One region of the Streptomyces sp. NPDC014764 genome, then DNA from elsewhere that is predicted to be linked to it. Evidence: riboswitches for the same ligand, from Rfam matches in the RefSeq annotation. Region 1 holds a riboswitch; the other holds the start of a gene.
The links. Region 1 has a riboswitch for glycine ahead of gcvP (aminomethyl-transferring glycine dehydrogenase). Riboswitches for the same ligand answer to the same signal wherever they lie in the genome.
Positions count from the first base shown of each region.

Region 2: it holds a riboswitch for glycine, as region 1 does, so the genes downstream of both, gcvT (glycine cleavage system aminomethyltransferase GcvT) here and gcvP (aminomethyl-transferring glycine dehydrogenase) in region 1, are expected to answer to the same signal.

Region 1 covers NZ_JBIBXY010000007.1:8,511-19,584, reverse strand. The annotation lists gene ACF1AG_RS18760 (hypothetical protein) at 257-841, shown strand; gene ACF1AG_RS18755 (DUF5999 family protein) at 1,171-1,371, shown strand; partial or broken gene ACF1AG_RS18750 (substrate-binding domain-containing protein) at 1,526-1,741, shown strand; gene ACF1AG_RS18745 (helix-turn-helix transcriptional regulator) at 1,784-2,179, shown strand; gene modA (molybdate ABC transporter substrate-binding protein) at 2,341-3,099, shown strand; gene modB (molybdate ABC transporter permease subunit) at 3,096-3,929, shown strand; gene ACF1AG_RS18730 (ABC transporter ATP-binding protein) at 3,933-4,991, shown strand; gene gcvP (aminomethyl-transferring glycine dehydrogenase) at 5,060-7,945, opposite strand; glycine riboswitch at 8,120-8,215, opposite strand; gene ACF1AG_RS18720 (PRC-barrel domain-containing protein) at 8,329-8,694, shown strand; gene ACF1AG_RS18715 (DNA polymerase IV) at 9,046-10,446, opposite strand; gene ACF1AG_RS18710 (MerR family transcriptional regulator) at 10,512-11,074, opposite strand, start outside.
Region 2 covers NZ_JBIBXY010000020.1:32,103-43,176, reverse strand. The annotation lists gene ACF1AG_RS30340 (ABC transporter ATP-binding protein) at 1-693, opposite strand, end outside; gene ACF1AG_RS30335 (ABC transporter permease) at 700-1,659, opposite strand; gene ACF1AG_RS30330 (ABC transporter permease) at 1,661-2,665, opposite strand; gene ACF1AG_RS30325 (ABC transporter substrate-binding protein) at 2,773-4,443, opposite strand; gene ACF1AG_RS30320 (enhanced serine sensitivity protein SseB C-terminal domain-containing protein) at 4,876-5,658, opposite strand; gene ACF1AG_RS30315 (enhanced serine sensitivity protein SseB) at 5,778-6,554, opposite strand; gene ACF1AG_RS30310 (AAA family ATPase) at 6,606-7,274, opposite strand; glycine riboswitch at 7,498-7,598, shown strand; gene gcvT (glycine cleavage system aminomethyltransferase GcvT) at 7,759-8,877, shown strand; gene gcvH (glycine cleavage system protein GcvH) at 9,001-9,378, shown strand; gene glyA (serine hydroxymethyltransferase) at 9,393-10,652, shown strand; gene ACF1AG_RS30290 (L-serine ammonia-lyase) at 10,820-11,074, shown strand, end outside.

The sequences.
Region 1 (11,074 bases):
CCGGGGCCGCCGGGGAGAGCTAGACGAAACATAGTCTCAACCCGTGTCGTATAAACTCCCTTCACAAGGCAGAACCAGGTTGGCGCCCACGGTCGAGTGATCCAGCCGTGAGACGGCGTGCGGCTCTCCTCACCCCCGTCTCCCGCTCAGACCCTCCGGGCCCCTGCCTCTCTGACCTTCGCGAGCTGACAGCGCCGTCCGCACCGCCACGCCCCGCCCTCGCGCCACTGTGCCTTCGAATGAGAGGCGACCCACCATGCCGCTGCACGTACCCCCGGCTCCCGCGCCCGCACTGCGTTCCGTCCTGACCGCGCTCTCGTCTCCGACCGCCGTGCGCGACGCCCGAACTCCCTCCCTGCTCCGCGCACAAGGGCCCGCCTCGGCCGAACTCCCGCTGCCCGTGCACGTCCTCGACCGGGTCACCGCCGACGGCGACACCTCGACGACGCTCGCCGGATGGCGCTTCCTGATCCGCACCGGCGACCGCGCCGTGGCGGCCGCCGACACGGTGCTCACCGCCGACGGCTGGGCCTTCTCCCGCTTCTTCGAGGGCCCGTACATCGCGTCCACCGAGCTGGCCCTGCGCCAGGCGGAGACGATGACGCAGCCCTACCAGCCCCGCCTGCTGTCCGTGCCCGGCCTGTACATGCTGGCGCTCTGGCTGCACGGCGACACCGAGGCGGACGGCGCAGCCGGCGGCCCGGCAGCCACCGACCTGCTGGTGCCGCTCGCGCCCGCCCCGCCCGGGATCGCCGCCCACCGGCCGCACCAGGTCACCGAACTGCTCCCGGTGCTCACCCACCGCGTCACGCCCACCCGGCTGCTCGGCTCACCCGCCTGACCCGCCCGCTTCCGCACCCCGTCGCCCCACCCGGGCGGCGGGGTGCGTGTGTGCCGGGTGACAGGGCGTACTCATGTGCGGACTAGTCCCGTCCGGCCACTGCGAACCACCCGAAAGGACAGTGCAGTTGGGATGAACCGTCCGCGTGGGTGACGCGTCATGAACCTGTGAGGAACGGTGCCGCGAAATGCCTGCGGATCCTCGTCCGCGGGGCAACACTGGATCCCGACCGACTCATCACCACGGGGGCGGCCATGAACGACGATTCACGCCGCGCAACTGACACGACAGTCCACACACAGGTCATCACAGAGCGAGAGAACCCACCCATGTGCCAGCACCAGCCACCGTGCCCCTCAGCCGACTCCACCGACCGGGAATCCGCCCGTCTCGTGGCGCACCACCCGGAGCAGGGCTGGAGCCTGCTGTGCAACGGTGTCGTGCTCTTCGAGGACACCGGTGAACTCCTGCCCGACGGCAGCGTCGTCGCCCCGCAGCGGTCCCGGGACGTCACACTGACGTCCGCCTGAGCACAGCCGGGCGGGACGGCGCCGCCCGGGGAATCACAAGGGACCGGACCGCGGGACGACGCCTCCGCGCCCCGGCCCGCACACGCCTGCACGGCTCCTCGCCCACCGCGGCCCGGCGCAAGGGCACGAAGACGGCCGCCGCGCGAGGCCCGCGGCGCCGCAGGACATGGGCGTCATCGGCTTCGACGACCTCCCGAAGGTGCGCCGGTCGACCCCGCCGCTCACCACGGCCCGTCTGCCCTCGCCGACAGGGGAGCCTCCGCCGTCCGTACGGTGCTCCGGCTCGACCGCGGGGAACAGCCGGACTCGCCCCGCCTCGACCGGCACCGGTCTGGCCGTGCGGGCGAGCACCGCACCGCACGCGTCGTAGCCGCTACGTCCACGGCGGGCGTCGCGCCCTATCGTGACCGGCATGCAGTCCTACACGATCGGCCAGGCAGCGCGGCTGCTCGGCGTCAGCCCGGACACCGCACGCCGCTGGGCGGACGCGGGACGCCTCACCACCCGCCGCGACGACGCCGGACGCCGGGTGGTCGACGGCCGTGACCTGGCGGCGTTCTCCGTCGAGCTGGCCAGGTCGGCCACGCCCGAGGAGGACACCCCGTACACCTCGGCCCGCAACGCGTTCCCCGGCATCGTCACGGCGATCAAGCTCGGCGACGTCGCCGCCCAGGTGGAGATCCAGGCAGGCCCCCACCGTCTGGTCTCGCTGCTCACGCGGGAGGCGGTCGAGGAACTGGGCCTGGAGGTCGGAGTGGAGGCCACGGCCCGGGTGAAGTCGACAAACGTCCATATCGACCGCACCTGAGCGCATCCTTCATCGAACCGCACATGCAGGCCTACAAGGCATCACACCACCGCTCATACGAAGCGACAGGTGCCCTTTGCCTCGCAGATGCGTCATGATGGAGCAACGCGCGGGGTGAGAGTCCCCCCGCGGATGCCCGCCGCCGCGAGGGAGTGCACCGGATGATCCGTTCCGCCCGCATGGCCGCCCTCGTAATCCTCGCCTCCCTGGGACTCGGTGCCTGTTCCTCGCCGGGCAGCGGCGACAGCGGCTCCGTGACCGTGTTCGCCGCCGCCTCGCTGAAGGAGAGCTTCACGGAGCTGGGCGAGCGCTTCGAGGAGAAGCACCCGGGCACCGAGGTGACCTTCAACTTCAACGGCAGCGACTCACTGGCCGCCGGCATCGTGGGCGGCGCCCCCGCCGACGTCTTCGCCGCCGCCAGCCCCTCCACGATGGCGCGCGTGACGGATGAGAAGCTCACGTCGGACGCGCCGGTCACCTTCGCGCGCAACCGTCTCGTCATCGCCACCGCTCCCGGCAACCCGCACGGCATCGGCTCCCTGAAGGACCTGACCGCCCCCGGCCTGAAGGTCGTGCTCTGCGACGAGACCGTGCCCTGCGGCGCAGCCGCCCGCAAGGCCCTCGCGGCGGCCGGGGTGGACGTCGCACCCGCCTCCTTCGAGCAGGACGTGAAGAGCGCCCTGACCAAGGTGCGGCTCGACGAGGCGGACGCCGCCGTCGTGTACCGCACGGATGTGAGGGCGGCCGGTGACACAGTGGACGGCGTGGACTTCCCGGAGGCCGCTGAGGCCGTCAACGACTACCCGATCGCCCGGCTCGAGAACGCCCCCGACGCACCGGCTGCGGACGCCTTCGTCGCGTTCGTGACGTCACCGGAAGGCCGGAAGGTGCTCGGGAAGGCCGGTTTCCTCGCGCCGTGACCAGCACCGCCCACAACACCCTCCGCAAGGCCCGCCGGCCCCGCGCCGTCGGCCGTGGTGTCCCGCTCGCCCTCCTCGCGCCCGCCCTGATCGGTCTGGCGTTCCTCCTGGTGCCGCTGCTGGCCCTCGTCGTCCGGGCGCCCTGGCGCGACCTGCCCGAACAGCTGACCAGCCCCGCCGTGTGGGACGCGCTACGCCTGTCGCTGGTCTGCGCGACCATCGCGACCGCGCTGAGCCTGGTCGTCGGGGTGCCGCTGGCCTGGCTGCTGGCCCGCACCGACTTCCCCGGGCGAAGCCTGATACGCGCCCTGGTGACCCTGCCGCTGGTGCTGCCGCCGGTGGTCGGAGGTGTCGCCCTGCTGCTGGCGCTGGGCCGCAACGGCGTCGTGGGCCGCTGGCTGGACGAGTGGTTCGGCGTCACCCTGCCGTTCACCACCGCCGGTGTCGTCCTCGCGGAGACCTTCGTCGCGCTGCCGTTCCTGGTGATCAGCGTCGAGGGCACGCTGCGGGCCGCCGACCCGCGGTTCGAGGAGGCCGCGGCCACCCTGGGCGCGTCCCGCTTCACCGCGTTCCGCCGGGTCACCCTGCCGCTGATCGCCCCGGGCGTCGCGGCGGGGGCCGTGCTGGCCTGGGCCCGCGCGCTCGGCGAGTTCGGCGCGACGATCACCTTCGCCGGGAACTTCCCGGGCCGCACCCAGACCATGCCGCTCGCGGTCTACCTCGCCCTGCAGAACGACCCGGCCGCCGCGATCGCCCTCAGCCTCGTGCTGCTCGCGGTGTCCGTGGCCGTGCTGGCGGGACTGCGCGACCGCTGGACGAGGGCCGTCTGACCCATGACGAGACATCCGGAACCCCAGGGCCTGGACGCCCACCTCGTCGTCGAACGCGGATCCTTCCGCCTCGACATCGCGCTGACGGCCGCGCCCGGTGACGTGGTCGCCCTGCTCGGCCCGAACGGAGCGGGCAAGTCCACCGCGCTGCGGGCCCTGGCAGGACTCGCGCCCCTCACCGACGGCCGTCTGCGCCTCGACGGCACGGATCTCGCCCGCACCCCGCCCGAGTCGCGTCCGGTGGGCGTCGTCTTCCAGGACTACCTGCTCTTCCCGCACCTCAGCGCCCTCGACAACGTGGCGTTCGGCCCACGCTGCCGCGGCGCCGGCAAGAGCGAGGCCCGTAATCGGGCCGCCGCGTGGCTGGAGCGGATGGGGCTGGCCGAGCACATGGGCGTCAAGCCCGAGCGGCTCTCCGGCGGCCAGGCCCAGCGCGTGGCGCTCGCCCGCGCCCTGGCCACCGACCCGCGCCTGCTGCTCCTGGACGAGCCCCTCGCCGCCCTCGACGCCCGCACCCGCCTCGAGGTCCGGGCACAACTGCGCCGCCACCTGGCCGACTTCGAGGCCGTCGCGGTCCTGGTGACGCACGACCCGCTGGACGCGATGGTGCTGGCCGACCGGCTGGTCGTCGTGGAGCACGGCCGCGTGGTGCAGGAGGGCGCCCCCGCCGACATCGCCCGCCACCCGCGCACCGACTACGTCGCCCAGCTCGTAGGCCTGAACCTGTACCGCGGCCGGGCGGACGGCCACACCGTACGGCTCGACGCGGGGCCCGAGGTGAGCACCACGGAGGAGCTGTCGGGGCCCGCGTTCGTCGCGTTCCCGCCCGGCGCGGTCACCCTGTACCGGGACCGGCCGACCGGCGCCAGCGCGCGGAACCTGTGGCGCTGCGAGGTGGCGGGGCTGGAGAGCCACGGCGACCAGATCCGCGTGGAGCTGACCGGTGAACTGTCCCTGGCCGCCGACCTCACCGCCGTCGCCGTGGCCGAACTGGGCCTGCACCCGGGCGCACCGGTCTGGGCGGCGGCGAAGGCCGCACAGACGCACGCCTACCCCGCCTGACGCACGCCCGGGCACGCGGAGGGGCCCCGCCCGGATCGCCCGGGCGGGGCCCCTCACTTCCGCGTGGGTCAGTCCTCGTACGCGTCCAGCGGCGGGCAGGAGCAGACCAGGTTGCGGTCGCCGTAGGCCTGGTCGATGCGGCGCACCGGCGGCCAGTACTTGTCGGCGGCGTTCACCTCGCCCGGGAACACGGCCTCCTGGCGGGTGTAGGCGTGCTCCCACTCCCCGCCGAGCACGGACGCCGTGTGCGGGGCGTTGCGCAGCGGGTTGTCGTCGGCGGGCCACTGGCCGGAGCCGACCTTCTCGATCTCGGCGCGGATGGCGATCATCGCCTCGCAGAACCGGTCGAGCTCGATGAGGTCCTCGGACTCGGTGGGCTCGATCATCAGCGTGCCGGCCACCGGGAAGGACATCGTCGGCGCGTGGAAGCCGTAGTCGATGAGGCGCTTGGCCACGTCGTCGACGGTCACGCCGGTCGCCTTGGTGAGCGGGCGCAGGTCGATGATGCACTCGTGCGCGACCAGCCCGCCGGGGCCGGTGTAGAGCACCGGGTAGTGCGGTTCGAGGCGCTTGGCGATGTAGTTGGCACTCAGCACAGCCACCTGCGTGGCGCGCTTCAGGCCCTCGCCGCCCATGAGGCGGACGTACGCCCAGGAGATGGGCAGGATGCCCGCCGAGCCCCAGGGGGCGGCCGAGATGGGTCCGACGCCCGTCTCCGGTCCGGCCTCCGGCTGCAGCGGGTGGTTCGGCAGGTACGGGGCGAGGTGGGCGCGGACGCCGACCGGGCCGACGCCGGGGCCGCCGCCGCCGTGCGGGATGCAGAACGTCTTGTGCAGGTTCAGGTGCGAGACGTCGCCGCCGAAGTGGCCGGGCTTGGCCAGGCCGACCAGGGCGTTGAGGTTGGCGCCGTCGACGTACACCTGGCCGCCGGCCTCGTGCACCTGGGCACAGATGTCGGCGACGTGCTCCTCGAAGACGCCGTGCGTCGACGGGTAGGTGATCATCAGCACGGCCAGCTCGTCGCGGTGCTGCTCGATCTTGGCGCGCAGGTCCTCGACGTCGACCTCGCCGTTCTCGGCGGTCTTGACGACGACGACCTTCATGCCGGCCATCACGGCGGACGCGGCGTTGGTGCCGTGCGCGGAGGACGGGATGAGGCAGACGGTGCGCTGCTCGTCGCCGTTGGCGCGGTGGTAGCCGCGGACGGCGAGCAGACCGGCCAGCTCGCCCTGGGAGCCGGCGTTGGGCTGCAGGGAGACCTTGTCGTAGCCGGTGACCTCGGCGAGACGTTCCTCCAGCTCGCGGATGAGCGTGAGGTAGCCCCCGGCCTGCTCGGCCGGGACGAACGGGTGCAGCTGGCCGAACTCGGGCCAGGTGACCGGCTCCATCTCGGTGGTCGCGTTGAGCTTCATGGTGCAGGAGCCCAGCGGGATCATGCCGCGGTCCAGCGCGTAGTCGCGGTCGGCGAGGCGGCGCAGGTAGCGCAGCATGGCCGTCTCGGAGCGGTGCTGGTGGAAGACCGGGTGGGTGAGGTAGTCGTCGGTGCGCAGCAGCGCGTCCGGCAGGGCGTCGGACGCGGCGGCGTCCAGGGCCTCGACGTCGCCCTCGGCGCCGAAGGCGCGCCACACGGCGGTGACCTGGTCGCGGGTGGTGGTCTCGTCGCAGGCGACGGAGACGGTGTCGGCGTCGACGAGGCGCAGGTTGACGCCGTTGTCACGGGCGGCGGCGACGACCTCGGCGGCCCGGCCGGCGACCCGCACGGTGAGCGTGTCGAAGTAGGAGCCGTGCACCACCTCGGCGCCGCCCGCGCGCAGCCCCTCGGCGAGGATCGCGGCGTAGCGGTGGGTGCGCCGGGCGATGGTCCGCAGGCCCTCGGGACCGTGGTAGACGGCGTACATACCGGCCATGACGGCGAGCAGCACCTGCGCGGTGCAGATGTTGCTGGTGGCCTTCTCGCGGCGGATGTGCTGCTCACGGGTCTGCAGGGCGAGGCGGTACGCCTTGTTGCCGTCGGCGTCGACGGAGACGCCGACGAGGCGGCCCGGCAGGCTGCGTGCCATCTTGTCCTGGACGGCCATGTAACCGGCGTGCGGTCCCCCGAAGCCCATGGGGACGCCGAAGCGCTGCGTGGTGCCCACCGCGATGTCCGCACCCAGCTCGCCGGGCGACTTCAGGAGGGTGAGGGCCAGCAGATCGGCGGCGACGGTGACGAGCGCACCGCGCTCGTGCGCCTGGTCGATGACCGGCTTGACGTCCCGTACGGCACCGGAGGCGCCCGGGTACTGGATCAGGACGCCGTTGATCTCACGGCCGTCGAGTTCGGCGGGGATGCCGTGCGTCAGGTCGGCGACGACGACCTCGACGCCGGTCGGCTCGGCGCGGGTCTCGATGACGGCGATGGTCTGCGGAAGGGCGTCCGCGTCGACCAGGAACAGGCCCTTCTTGTTCTTGCCCATGCGCCGGGACAGCGCCATCGCCTCGGCGGCGGCGGTGCCCTCGTCCAGCAGCGAGGCGCCGGACGTCGGCAGGCCGGTCAGCTCGGCGACCATCGTCTGGAAGTTCAGCAGCGCCTCGAGCCGCCCCTGCGAGATCTCCGGCTGGTACGGCGTGTAGGCCGTGTACCAGGCGGGGTTCTCCATGACGTTGCGCAGGATGACCGGCGGGGTGAACGTGCCGTAGTAGCCCAGGCCGATCATGGAGCCGAGGACCTGGTTGCGGTCGGCGAGGCCGCGCAGCTCGGCGAGCACCTCGGCCTCGCTGCGGGCGCCGGGCAGCTCCAGCGCGTCGGCGTTCTTGATGACGTCGGGCACGGCTGCGGCGGTCAGCTCGTCGAGCGAGCCGTAGCCCACCTGGGCCAGCATCTTCGCCCGCGCCTCGTGGTCGGGCCCGATGTGGCGCTGCTCGAAGGGAATTCCCTGTTCGAGCTCGGAGAGCGGGGTACGCGGGGCAGTCATTGAGGAGGCCTCCTGGTCCGACGACCTTCGAGGGGCACCACGGCGCAGGTGCCCGGACGGCCTCCCCCTCTGTCATCTCAACCTGAGAGTTTCACCGGGACGCCGCTGGCGGTCCGGTTTTCACCGTCGGTGAGAGCGGAAGCCGTCGACACCCGCCCTGCTTTCCAGAGTGACCTCGTCCGTGCGGTACGTGTGCCTGAGAGATTCCGGGGAGGATTTGCTCCTTCGGCGCCTCCGGTGGTGCCTGGAGGACTCTCCCGCACGGGGTCAGCGGCCGTTGCCAGCGTACCAGCGAGGTCCGGGCCCCGGCCTTCGAGTGGCCGTTCCGCCGATTGTGCCTTTCTGTAGTGCTATCGGATGAGTTTGCTACGAGTGGAGGGCCCGTGCAGACCGACATCGACCCGCGCCACCTTATCGGCCGCAAGGCGTACGACCGCAACGGCACCCGCATCGGCACGATCGACGAGGTCTACCTCGACGACGCCACCGGCGTGCCGGAGTGGGCGGCGATACGCACCGGCCTGTTCAGCCGGGACGCCTTCGTGCCCCTGGAACCCAGCGAGCTGATCGACGGGGCCCTGCACGTGCCGTTCGAACGGTCCCTCATCAAGGAGGCGCCGGACTTCGGCGTCGGCCGCCATCTCTCCCCGGAGCAGGAGCTCCAGCTGTACCACCACTACGGCCTGGACGTGGGCGCCCCTCCCCCACTCCCGGACCACGACTTCGGCAAGCTGGCGGGCCAGGAGTAGCCGACGCCACCCAGGACGGCGGTCCGTCACGACCTTCCGCCCCACCGCTCCGCGCCCCGGCTGCACCGCCCGGCCCGGGGGACGTCGTCCGCCCCACAGCCCCGGCTGCACCGCCCGGCCGGGGCACGGCTGCACCGCCCGGCCCGGGCACGACGCTCGTACGGAAGCCCAGGACCGGCCCGCAGCCCTTCGCCGGAGCAGCGCAGCACCGTCAGGCGACCGTGTCTCACGGTGGACCGCCAGGACGCAGCCTGCGGTGCGCCGTCCTGGCCCGTCCCGCACGCGGTGAACAGGGACGCGCCGGCGCCCCGCAGCGTCAACGCGTACCCGGCGCCGGCCCCGCCCGCGCCGTCACGCCTCCAAGGGGCGAGGCGGAGGCGCCTGCGGCGGGCGCATCGGTTCGGGCAGGTCCGGGGGCGCCTCCACGAGCGGCAGCGGGTCCGCTGCCTCCAACGCCGGGTCGTCGACGCGGAACGTCTTCACCCGGCCCGGCGCCGAGCCGGGTGTCTCGAAGCGGACCGTCACCCGGCCGAGGCCGCTGCCCTGCACCCACCCGTGCCCGTACTCGGTGTGCCGGACGTCGTGGCCCGCGGACCAGCGTCGCTCCACCGGGACCTCCGGGAGCGGCTCGGGCGCGGGCCCGGACTCCTCCTCCTCGGCGACCTCCTCCCCCGCACCGCCCGCCGCCTGGGCGAAGAGATCCTCCTGCGTGTAGTCGGCCAGCCCGCTCACGCCGACGCCGAGCAGCCGTACGCCGCCGGTGGTGTCCACCGAGTCCAGCAGTCGCGCCGCCGCCTCCCGGACGACGGCCGGGTCGTCGGTCGGGCCGCGCAGCGTCTCGGACCGGGTCAGCGTGGTGAAGTCGTACCGCCGTACCTTCAGCACGATCGTGCGTCCGGACAGCCCCGCGCCCCGCAGCCGGCGCACGCAGCGGTCGGCGAGCCGCTGCACCTCCAGGCCGACCCGCACCCGGTCGTGGATGTCCACGTCGTACGTGTCCTCGACGGACACCGACTTCGTCTCGCGCTCGGCGACGACGGGCCGGTCGTCACGGGCCAGCGCCATCGCGTACAGCGCGTGACCGTGGGCCTTGCCCAGCAGCCGCACCAGTTCGTCCTCGCCCGCCTCCGCGATCTCGCCGACCGTGTGGATGCCCGCCCGCCGCAGATGGTCGCCGGTGGCGGGCCCGACACCCGGGAGGGTCCGAACGGACATCGGTGCGAGCATCTCCCGCTCGGTGCCGGGCTCGATGACGACCAACCCGTCCGGCTTCGCCTGCTCCGACGCGATCTTCGCCAGCATCTTGGAGGCGGCGAGCCCCACGGATCCGGTCAGTCCGGTGACCGCGCGGATGTCCGCGCGCAGCTTCGTGCCGACCAGCCGCGCCGACCGCTCGTCCCACGCTGTGTCCCCGGCCTCCAGGTCGACGAACGCCTCGTCGAGGCTGAGCGGCTCCACCAGGGGCGACAGGGCGCGCAGCAGCGCCATCACCTGGTCACTGATCGAGCGGTACAGCGCGAATCGGGGCACCAGATACGCGGCGTTCGGCGCGAGCCGCCGGGCCTGCGACATGGGCATCGCGGAGTGAACGCCGTGGACGCGCGCCTCGTAGGAGGCGGTGGCGACCACACCGCGGGGGCCCAGTCCGCCCACGATCACGGCCTTGCCGCGCAGACTCGGCTTGGACGCCTGCTCCACCGAGGCGTAGAAGGCATCCATGTCGAGATGCAGGATCGTGGGAGCGGATCTCACATCTCCGATGCTGCCCTACGCCACTGACAACGTCCTCGTCGGGCCGGGACCCGCACCGCGCGGGCTCAGACCGCGCGGTTCCTGCGCCGGGCCAGCTCGTCCATCGGGTTGTGGCCGATGAGTGTCTCCCCCGTGTCCACCCGCTCGCCGTGCAACTGCGACAGGGCGCTCTCGACGTCCCGCCACACCACGCCCACGGCGATGCCGAAGACGCCCTGGCCGCCCTGGAGCAGGGCGTGGACCTCGTCGGGCGACGTGCACTCGTAGACCGTGGCGCCGTCGCTCATCAGCGTCATGCGCTCGAGGTCGTCGAAGCCGCGCTCGCGCAGATGCTGGACGGCGGTGCGGATGTTCTGCAGGGACACACCCGTGTCCAGGAACCGCTTGACGATCTTCAGCACCACGACGTCGCGGAAGCTGTACAGCCGCTGCGTCCCGGATCCGTGGGCCGGCCGCACGCTCGGCTCGACCAGTCCCGTGCGCGCCCAGTAGTCGAGCTGGCGGTAGGTGATGCCGGCCGCGGCGCAGGCCGTGGGCCCCCGGTAGCCGATCTCCTCGGACGCCATGGCCACCGCCCCTCCACCGCCCGGCACAGCCGTCGGTCGCTGCGGAGCGGGATCGATCGCAC
Region 2 (11,074 bases), on a different contig from region 1:
GCCCGCGTAGAGCACGTTGACCTGGTCGCAGAGGCCGGCGACCACGCCGAGGTCGTGGGTGATCATCAGCAGGGCGGTGCCCTCCTGGTCCACGAGCTCCTTGAGCAGTTCAAGGATCTGCGCCTGGATCGTCACGTCGAGCGCCGTGGTGGGCTCGTCGGCGATGAGCAGACGCGGGGCGCAGGCCACCGCCATGGCGATCAGGGCACGCTGGCGCATACCGCCGGACAGCTGGTGCGGGTACTCCTGGAGCCGCCGGGTGGGGTCGGGGATGCCGACCCGGTCCAGCAGGTGGGCGGCCTCCTTGCGGGCGGCCTCCCCCTTCATCCCGCGGTGGCGCTCCAGGATCTCGGTGACCTGCACGCCGATCGGCACGACCGGGTTCAGCGAGGACAGCGGGTCCTGGAAGATCATCGCCATTTCGCTGCCGCGCAGATCGCGGCGGGCGGACGGGCTCATCGTGAACAGGTCCGTGCCGTCGAACTCGGCACGGCCGCCGATGGTGAGGCCCTTGGAGGGCAGCAGGCCCATCAGGGCCAGGGAGGTGACGGACTTGCCGCAGCCGGACTCGCCGACCAGGCCCACGACCTGGCCCTGGTCGACCTCGAAGGAGATGCCGTCGACCGCCCGGGACTCCTTGCGGCCGCGGCCGCCGAAGGTGACGGTCAGTTCGTCGACAGTGAGCAGAGACATGGTGGTTCAGCCCCTCAGCTTCGGGTCGAGGGCTTCCCGCATGGCCTCGCCGAGGAGGGTGAAGCCGAGGGCGGTGATGATGATGCCGATGGCGGGGTAGATCGCCATCGCGGGGGCGTAGCTGAAGAAGCGCTGCGCCTGCGCGAGCATGACGCCCCACTCGGGAATCGCCGGGTCGGGGTTGCCGAGACCCAGGTAGGACAGGGCGGCCGCCTCGATGATCGCCGTGGCCAGGGAGAGCGTGGCCTGCACGATCACCGGGCTGAGCGAGTTGGGCAGGATCTGCGAGAGCACGATGCGCCGCTTGCGCACACCCAGGGACTGGGCCGCGAGCACGTAGTCCGCGTTGCCCTGGGCCAGCATCGAGCCGCGCAGCAGGCGGGCGAAGACCGGTACCTGGACCACACCCACCGCGATCATCACGGTGGTGAGCGACTGCCCCATGACGGCGGCGATGGACACGGCCAGCAGCAGCGAGGGCAGGGCCAGCATCATGTCGATGAAGCGCATGATGCCGGAGTCGACGCGCCGTCCGGTGTCGCCGCCGAGGGTGGCCGCGGCGCCGGAGACGATGCCGATCAGGAAGCCGGCGACCAGGCCGATCAGCGTGGCGACGATGCCGACGAGGAGCGTCTGGCGGGCGCCGACCAGCATGCGGGAGAACAGGTCGCGGCCGAGGTGGTCGAGGCCGAACCAGTTGCCGTCCCGGGCTCCGACGAACTTGCCCTGGTTGGGGAAGACCTCGTTGCGCCAGGTCTGCGCGCTCGGCGAGTAGGGCGCGAGGAACGGTCCGACGACGGCGATGAGCACGAACAGGACGATGACGACGGCGCCGACGATCGCCATCTTGCTGGACTTCAGCCGGCGGAAGGCCTCGCGCCAGAGGCTGGCACCGGTGCTGGTCTCGCTGACGGCCGTCAGTTCCGCGAGACGCTGGATCTTCTCGGACTTGGTGGCGACAGCCATGTCAGTGCACCCGCACTCTCGGGTCGATGATGCTGTACGCCAGGTCCACCAGCAGGTTGATCAGGACGTACACCATCGCGATGAACATGATGAACCCGACCAGCACCGGGTAGTCACGGCCGTCGATCGACGTCTTGATGAAGTTGCCGATGCCGTTGAACGAGAACACGGACTCGGTCAGGACCGCCCCCGACAGCAGGGACCCGGTGAGCAGACCGACCGACGTGATCACGGGCAGCAGGGCGTTGCGCAGCACGTGCCGGCCACGGACGACGCTCTGCTTGAGGCCCTTGGCCCGGGCGGTGCGCACGTAGTCCTCGTCCTGCACCTCGAGCACGCTGGCGCGGGTCATGCGGACGATGACCGCGAGCGGGATGGAGGCGAGGGTGACGGCCGGCAGGATCAGATGGTGGAACGCGTTCCACGAGGCGTCGAACTCGCCGGTGAGCACACCGTCCAGGACGGCGAAGCCGGTCACGTCGGTGGCGTTGATGCCGGTGTCCATGCGTCCGTAGCTGGGGAAGAAGCCCAGCTTCACGGCGAGGACTTCCTTGAGGATGAGACCGAGGAAGAAGACGGGGATGCAGATGCCCACGAGCGAGCCGGAGACCGCGCCGACGTCGAGCCAGCCGCCGCGCTTGCGGGCGGCGAGATAGCCGAGGGGGATGCCGATCGCCACAGCGATGATCATGGCCAGCAGGGACAGCTCCACCGTCGCCGGGAACCGGAGGAAGAACTCGTCCGTGACGGGCTGCCCGGTCTGGACGGAGGTTCCCAGGTCGCCCTGGAAGATGCGCTTGAGGAAGCGCCAGTACTGGACGTAAATGGGCTGGTCCAGCCCGAGCGCACGGTTGATGCGCGCCACTTCGGCCTCGGTGGCCCTCTCCCCCAGGATCGCTGAGGCGGGTCCACCGGGCAGCCGGTCGAGCCACAGGAAGAGCAGAACCGACAGGCCGAGCAGCGTGGGTATGAGCTGGAGCAGTCTTCGTACGACGAGACGCAGCACCCCGCTTGCCCCTTTCTTGCGTGTTGTCTTACATGAACGGACCCGCCCGGCCGCCGAGTTGCGACGGCCGGGCGGACCCCCCCGTTATCGATTTCCTGCCGGTACGCCTACTTGAAGGAGGCCTCGGCGAAGACTTCCTGCGTCAGCGGCGACACGTTCGGCGGGTTGACGTTCTTGCCGAAGGCGATGGCCGGCGGGGACGACGAGATCGGGACGCCGGGCAGGTAGTCCATGATGGCCTCGTTGGCCTTCTCGTAGGCCGCGGTGCGCTCGTCGGCCTTGCCCATCTTCGAGCCGGCGTTCACCGCGTCGAAGACCTTCTTGTCCTTGAAGCCCCACTGCTTGTCGAACCCGGCGAACCAGGTGCCGATGAAGTTGTAGCCGTCGTTGAAGTCACCGGTCCAGCCGAGCATGTGCAGCGCGCAGGAGCCGGCCTCGGTGGCGTCCAGGTAGTCCGGGGCCCACTTCATGGCCTTCGGCTTGACCTTGATGCCGGCCTTCTCCAGGTCGGCCTTCATCAGCTCGAACAGGTCCTGCGGGGCAGGCATGTACGGGCGGGTGACCTCGGTCGGGTAGCAGAACTCGATGGTCAGGTTCTGCGCGCCGGCCTTCTTCAGCAGCGCCTTGGACGCGGCGGGGTCGTACGGGTACTTCGTGACGTTCTTGGAGTAGCCCGCGATGGTGTCCGGCATGAACTGGTCGGCCACCTTGCCGCCCTCGGGCAGCTGGGTCTTGACCAGGTTCTCCTTGTCGATCGCCTGCGCGATCGCCTGGCGGACCTCCTTCTTCTTCAGGGCGGGGTTCGCCGACTGGCTCATGCCCACGTAGAAGAGGTTGAAGACGCCACGGGTCGGGACGACGTAGCCCTCGTTCTCGAGGGTCTTGACGTCGGCCGGGGCGACGAGGTCGTAGCCGTCGATGTCACCGGCCTGGAGCGCCTGGCGGCGGCCCTCCTCGGTGTCGATCGTGCGGAAGACCAGGTTCTTGATCTTGGCCTTGTCGCCCCAGTAGTCGTCGAAGCGCTCGAGGGTGACTTCCTTGTTGCCCTTGTTCCACTTGACGATCTTGTACGGGCCGGTGCCGGCGACCGTGCCGGCCTCCTGGCTGTACTTGGGGTACGTGATGGCGTCGCCCTTGGCGGTCGCCTCCTGCTTCTCGTACTCCTTGATCGCCTTCGGCGAGTGGATGGCGAGGGCGTTCAGCGAGAAGCCGCCGGGGAGGTTGGCGGAAGGCTGCTTGACCTCGATGACGGCGGTGTTCTCGTCCTTCGCGGTGCAGCTCTTGTAGTTCGCCTCGGGCGTCTCCGGGTCCTCGTTCTTCGCGAACCCGCCCATGATGGTCTGCCAGTAGTAGGAGACCGCGCTCGACTGGTAGGTGCCCTTCCAGTTGAACCAGTGGTCGTAGTTGGCGCAGACCGCGGCGGCGTTGAACGCCTCGCCGTCGTGGAACTTCACGCCCTTGCGGAGGTTGAAGGTCCAGACGGTACCCGCGTCGTTGCTCGACCAGGTCTCGGCGAGGCCGCCGACCAGCTCGGTGCCGCCCGACTCGTGCTCGAGGAGGGCCTCGAACGCCTGGCGGGTCACGCGGAAGGTTTCACCGTCACTCGCCAGGGCAGGGTCCAGGGATCCCGGGTCGCCTGCACCGGCGAACACGAAGGTGTCCTTCTTGCCGCCGCTCTCGTTGTCGCCGTCCCGCTCGCTGGCGCAGCCCGTGGCGATCAGACCGACCGCGACCGCGGCCGTGATCGCCCGAGCGGCTCGGGTCTTGAATATGCGCATACTGGGGCCACTCCGGGTCCGCTATGTGGATGCATCTTGACCGGCCGAACACTACAGACGTTCGCAGTGAGTCAGGAACAGTCCGGATAGCGGTGATACCTACCTGAGATCTGAACAGTCGACATAAGGGACTGTTCCGGCATCTTCGCGCGGTGATTTAACACCGGGGACACAAACGACGGCGCCTCAAGTACCGCCCATGCGGCCTCGGATGACGTGAAGGCGCAGTGAAACCGCAGGTGACAGGGGGTCAGCGTCAGGTAGCTGATCGCATTCGTTCGAATCTGACGCAAAATCAGCTGTGGGCACCCCTGGACGGGGGCCGCACCCGCGCCCGTCGTCCACATGCTGGACACCGTGACGCTGCGTCACCACGCGCGAGGCCCCCGGCGGCGGGGACGCCGCACCGGGGGCCTCGGGAAGACGTACCGGTCAGAGGTGGTGCGCGGGCGGATAGCCGTAGCCCGCGGCGGGGGCCGGGGCGTGCGCCTCACGGTCGTAGAACGGACGCCCGTTGACGCGCAGCCACATCGCCACCGGGTCGTGCTCGTCGGACAGGGCGACCGTGGAGACCGGCAGACCGTCGGGCACCGCGGGCAGCGACTGCCGCATCATCTGCCGCACCGACTCCACGGCGGGCGGCGAGGTGTCGTACACGTCCAGGCCGATGGCGAGGTACGGGGCGCCCAGCGCCGGCTGCACCCAGGCGCGGCGCAGTGCGCGCACGGCCGGGGTGCGGTGGGCGTTCTGCGCGAGGAGCGCGTAGAACTGCGGGATCTCGATGGCAGGTTCGGACAGCCGCAGCGGTCCCGCGGGCCGCTGGTCGAGTCCGCCGGCGATGCGGCGCAGGTCGAGCCAGGGGATGCCGACGCCGCCGCCGGGCGCGTGCGGGTTGAGCCAGAGGCCGTGGCGGTCCGGGTAGAGCGCACGGGCCACCTCGAGCCCGTCGACCACCTCGTACGAGCGGTTCCAGCCGCTCGCGGACAGCTCCTGGGCGGAGGTCACGCAGGGCGCGTAGCCGTGCCCTTCGACCTCCATGGTCCCGTACTGGGCGTCGGGCGAGCCGGCCTGGCCGTGCCAGAGCAGCATCCAGACCCTGCCGGACGAGGGGGTGGCGAGGGCGCGCAGCAAGGCCTCGTAGGCGTCGTAACGCCCGGGCGTCACCTGGCGCAGCATGTGCTCGACCTGTCCGGCCGCCGCGGTGCCAGCGCTCACTTGTATCGCCCCTCCGTACAACACCCTCCCGGCCAATGCTCCCTAGCTTAAGCCGACGGCCTCCGGCGGTCTGCGGCCAGTGCGCGGAAGGCGAGGGCCCGCGGCGGATCAGGGGCGCGTCAGGCGCGCTGGTAGAAGGGGCGGACCTTGGCGCGCAGCCAGTCGGCGACCGGGTCCTGGGCCACGTCGAGGACGACGAGGTTGACCGGCCAGCGGGCGGGGCTGCGGCCCAGCGCCCGGCCGAGGGCGTCCAGCGGCAGCGCACGCGGGTCGCCCTCCCAGTGCAGCAGCTCCACGCCGACGAACAGCACGGGGTCGGCCGTCTCGACGGCGGCCAGGCAGCGGCGGGCGGTCGCCACCACGCCGAGGGCGTCGAACTCCTGCGAGGCGGCGGCGAGGAAGTCCACCGGGTCGTCCTGCCAGTCCGGTTCGAACAGCCGGACCCGGCCGCCGCTCGCCGCGCCGTCGAGCGGGGTGCGCCCGGCCCGGCACAGCTCGGCCACCGCGGCCGGCGGCAGCGGGACGGCGACCGTGCCGCCCGGGTTGACCACGACGCCGGCCTGCGGGGGCAGTCCGCGGGCGAATTCCACGGCGGGCGCGATGGTGCAGCCCATGTGGGCGCCGACGACCTGGCGGAACTGCTCCTCGGAGCTGAAGACCGGCACGTAGGCCTGGCCGTCCAGGTCCACGGTGGGCAGGTCGAGGGGGCCGCTGTGCGGGCCGCCGCCGTTGGGCAGGGGCACCCAGACGAAGCTGCGGCCGAGGACCTCGACGATCCGGGCTCCCGCGGAGGGGACGCCGAGGGATGCGGAGAGCGCCTCCTCCAGTTCGTTGCCTGGCCACCCGCCGTGCGGGTGGAAGTGCGTCCGCTCCGGGTTGTCCGCCGGGAAGTCCATCTGTCGCCCACCGTCTGCCTGATGCCACTGCTTGGCGGAAAGGCTAGCCGGTCATCCGGTGAAGCCGATCCGGCGCAGTGCGTTCGCGGCGTCCCGGTCCACGAGCACCGCCGAGGCGCAGCCCTCCGGCACCCGGCCGGACTCCACCGCGTCCAGCAGCCGTCCGCACGCCGTGCGGTGCCGGCGGAAGGCGTAGCGCGAGACGCCACGGCCGCGCTCCAACTGCCCGGCCAGGGCCTCTTCGGGCCGGACGTCGAGGAGCAGCAGGTGCAGTGCGGCCCCGCGGCGGCGGGCTTCGCGGGCCAGCCAGCGCCGCACCCAGGCCTGGGTGCCGCAGTCGTGCACGACGACGGGCCGGCCGGAGCGCAGCACGCGGCGCAGCCCGGCGTAGTGGGCGAGCCGGACCAGCGGGCGGTACACCGCGTACGGCAGCAGGCGGGGCACGCGGCGGTCCCAGCGGTCGCGGGCGTCCTGGGAGTCGACGCGGTCCTCGTGCACCGTGCGCCGCATCAGCGTGGATTTGCCGCTGCCGGGCAGTCCGGTGACGACGACGAGGTCACGGGGGCCGAAGAGCAGCGCGCGCGGGCTGCGTCCGGATCTGGCGCGCAGGTCCTGGACGAGGGGGGCGGGCGCCGCGTGACGGGCCCCGCCGGCCCGGTGCGCGTGCTGCGGCGGCAGCGCCACGTCTGTGGTGCCGGCGTACGCCGTGGGCCTGTTCACCGTGGTCGTCCTCCCCCTGGAACCGGATATGGGGTCCGATCCCCGCAGCGTGTAAAGAGAAGGTAATGCCAGGTCGCTCTCGGTTGCGTGCACATACCGATACAGGCCTGTCACAGCTCCCTGTGACCGAGCCTGCACGAGCGGTGCACGCCCGGCAAGGGTCCCCCTGCCGGTGTCCCGCGATGCGTGCAATGATGTGCCCGCCAACTGCATACCGGCCGTTTGAATCCGCGCGGGAGAGTCCCCGGCACCGTGTGCCGCCGGGGCGCCGAAGGAGCAAGTCCCTCCCTTGAATCTCTCAGGCACCGTTACCGCGCGGGCGAGGCACATCTGAAAAGCGGGCCGCCGTGGCAGTGCTCCGGGGCCCCACCCAAGGTGCAAGTCCTGACCGCCGTGTCACCGGTGGTCATGACGAACCTCTCAGGTTCCGATGACAGATGGGGAGGAACGACCTCGCTGTCATGCCCCTTTGGGAGACCGACCGATGAGCAGTAACGAACCCCGCCGCACCGCGCTCGATGCCCTGCATCGGTCGCTCGGCGCGACGATGACCGACTTCGCCGGCTGGGACATGCCCCTGCGCTACGGCTCCGAGCGGGACGAGCACAACGCCGTGCGCACGAGGGCCGGCCTGTTCGACCTCTCGCACATGGGCGAGATCGCGGTCACCGGCCCGCAGGCCGCCGCGCTGCTGGACTTCGCGCTGGTCGGCAACATCTCGGGCGTGAAGCCTGGCCGCGCCCGCTACACCATGATCTGCCGTGAGGACGGCGGCATCCTGGACGACCTGATCGTCTACCGGCTGGGCGACGCCGAGTACATGGTCGTGGCCAACGCCTCCAACGCCCAGGTGGTCCTGGACGCGCTGACCGAGCGGGCCGCGGGCTTCGACGCCGAGGTGCGCGACGACCGCGACGCCTACGCGCTGCTGGCGGTGCAGGGCCCCGAGTCCCCGGCGATCCTGCGGTCCCTCACCGACGCCGACCTGGACGGCCTGAAGTACTACGCCGGTCTGCCGGGCACCGTGGCCGGGGTCCCCGCGCTGATCGCCCGCACCGGCTACACCGGCGAGGACGGCTTCGAGCTGTTCGTGAAGCCGGAGCACGCCGTGGAGCTGTGGCAGGCGCTCACCAAGGCGGGCGAGAGCCACGGCCTGGTCCCGTGCGGTCTGTCCTGCCGGGACACGCTCCGCCTGGAGGCGGGCATGCCGCTGTACGGCAACGAGCTGAGCACCTCCCTCACGCCCTTCGACGCCGGTCTCGGCCGGGTCGTGAAGTTCGAGAAGGAGGGCGACTTCGTGGGCCGCGCCGCCCTCGCCGAGGCCGCCGAACGCGCCGGGAAGAACCCGCCGCGCGTCCTGGTCGGCCTGGTCGCCCACGGCCGCCGGGTGCCCCGCGCCGGGTACGCGGTGGTCGCCGGGGGCGAGAAGATCGGCGAGGTCACCTCCGGCGCTCCCTCCCCCATCCTGGGCAGGCCGATCGCCATGGCCTACGTCGACGCGGGCCACGCGGAGCCGGGCGCCGAGGGCGTCGGTGTGGACATCCGCGGCAGCCACGAGCCGTACGACGTCGTGGCGCTGCCGTTCTACAAGCGGCAGAAGTGACACCGTCGTAGGCAGCCCCCGGGCCGTCCCCGCGCGTCCGTGGCCCGGGTGTCCCACCCGTCCGGCCGCGTCCCGCGCCCTCCCCGTCATCAGCAGTTTCCCGCGTACAGGAGAATTCAGGCCATGAGCAACCCCCAGCAGCTGCGCTACAGCAAGGAGCACGAGTGGCTGTCGGCCGCCGAGGACGGCGTGTCGACGGTCGGCATCACGGAGCACGCGGCCAACGCGCTCGGCGACGTGGTCTTCGTCCAGCTCCCCGAGGTCGGTGACACGGTGACCGCGGGCGAGACCTGCGGCGAGCTGGAGTCCACCAAGTCCGTGAGTGACCTGTACTCCCCCGTCTCCGGCGAGATCACCGAGGTCAACGAGGACGTGGTGAACGACCCGGCGCTCGTGAACTCGGCCCCCTTCGAGGGCGGCTGGCTGTTCAAGGTGCGGGTGACCGACGAGCCGGCCGACCTGCTGTCCGCCGCCGAGTACGACGCGTTCGTCGCGGGCTGAGGAGCCGGATCCGTATGTCGCTTCTGAACACGCCGCTGCACGAGCTCGACCCGGCGGTGGCCGCCGCGGTCGACGCCGAGCTGCACCGGCAGCAGTCCACCCTCGAGATGATCGCCTCGGAGAACTTCGCCCCGGTCGCGGTCATGGAGGCCCAGGGCTCTGTCCTGACCAACAAGTACGCCGAGGGCTACCCCGGCCGCCGCTACTACGGCGGCTGCGAGCACGTCGACGTGATCGAGCAGATCGCCATCGACCGGGTGAAGGAGCTGTTCGGCGCCGAGCACGCCAACGTCCAGCCGCACTCGGGCGCCCAGGCCAACGCGGCCGCGATGTTCGCGCTGCTCAAGCCGGGCGACACGATCATGGGTCTGAACCTCGCGCACGGCGGGCACCTGACCCATGGCATGAAGATCAACTTCTCCGGCAAGCTCTACAACGTGGTCGCGTACCACGTGGGCGACGACGGCCAGGTCGACATGGCCGAGGTCGAGCGCCTGGCCAAGGAGAACAAGCCGAAGCTGATCGTCGCCGGCTGGTCGGCGTACCCGCGCCAGCTCGACTTCGCCGCGTTCCGCAGGATCGCGGACGAGGTCGGCGCGTACCTGATGGTCGACATGGCGCACTTCGCCGGTCTGGTCGCCGCGGGCCTGCACCCGAACCCGGTCCCGCACGCCCACGTCGTGACGACCACCACGCACAAGACCCTCGGCGGTCCGCGCGGCGGTGTGATCCTCTCCACGGCCGAGCTGGCCAAGAAGATCAACTCCGCCGTCTTCCCGGGCCAGCAGGGCGGTCCGCTGGAGCACGTGGTCGCCGCCAAGGCGGTCGCCTTCAAGGTCTGCGCCTCGGAGGAGTTCAAGGAGCGCCAGCGCCGCACCCTGGAGGGCGCCCGCATCCTGGCCGAGCGTCTGGTGCAGGGCGACGTGAAGGCCGTGGGCGTGGACGTGCTGTCCGGCGGCACGGACGTGCACCTCGTCCTGGTGGACCTGCGGAACTCGGAACTGGACGGCCAGCAGGCCGAGGACCGGCTGCACGAGGTCGGCATCACCGTCAACCGGAACGCGATCCCGAACGACCCGCGCCCGCCGATGGTCACCTCGGGTCTGCGGATCGGCACGCCCGCCCTCGCCACCCGCGGCTTCACGGCCGAGGACTTCGCCGAGGTCGCGGACGTGATCGCCGAGGCGCTGAAGCCGTCGTACGACGCCGAGGCGCTCCGGGGCCGGGTCACGGCGCTGGCCGCGAAGCATCCGCTGTACCCCGGCCTGCGGTAATTCGTTCCGCTTTTTGTACAGACGTACGGGGCATCGCGCACACTGGGTCGGTGGGCGCGGTGCCCCGCCCCATGCACCGCATGAACGATTCAGCACCCCGCCCGACCCAGTGAACCGCCCTTCCCCCGGTGGACAGCGCCGTCCGCCGAACCCTGAGGAGTCCTCCCGTGGCCATCTCGGTCTTCGACCTGTTCTCGATCGGCATCGGCCCGTCCAGCTCGCACACGGTCGGCCCGATGCGGGCGGCCCGCATGTTCGCCCGGCGGCTGCGCAACGAGGACGTCCTGGACTCCGTCGCCTCCGTGCGGGCGGAGCTGTACGGCTCCCTGGGCGCCACCGGGCACGGACACGGCACGCCCAAGGCGGTGCTGCTCGGCCTGGAGGGCGACTCGCCCCGCACGGTGGACGTGGAGTCGGCCGAC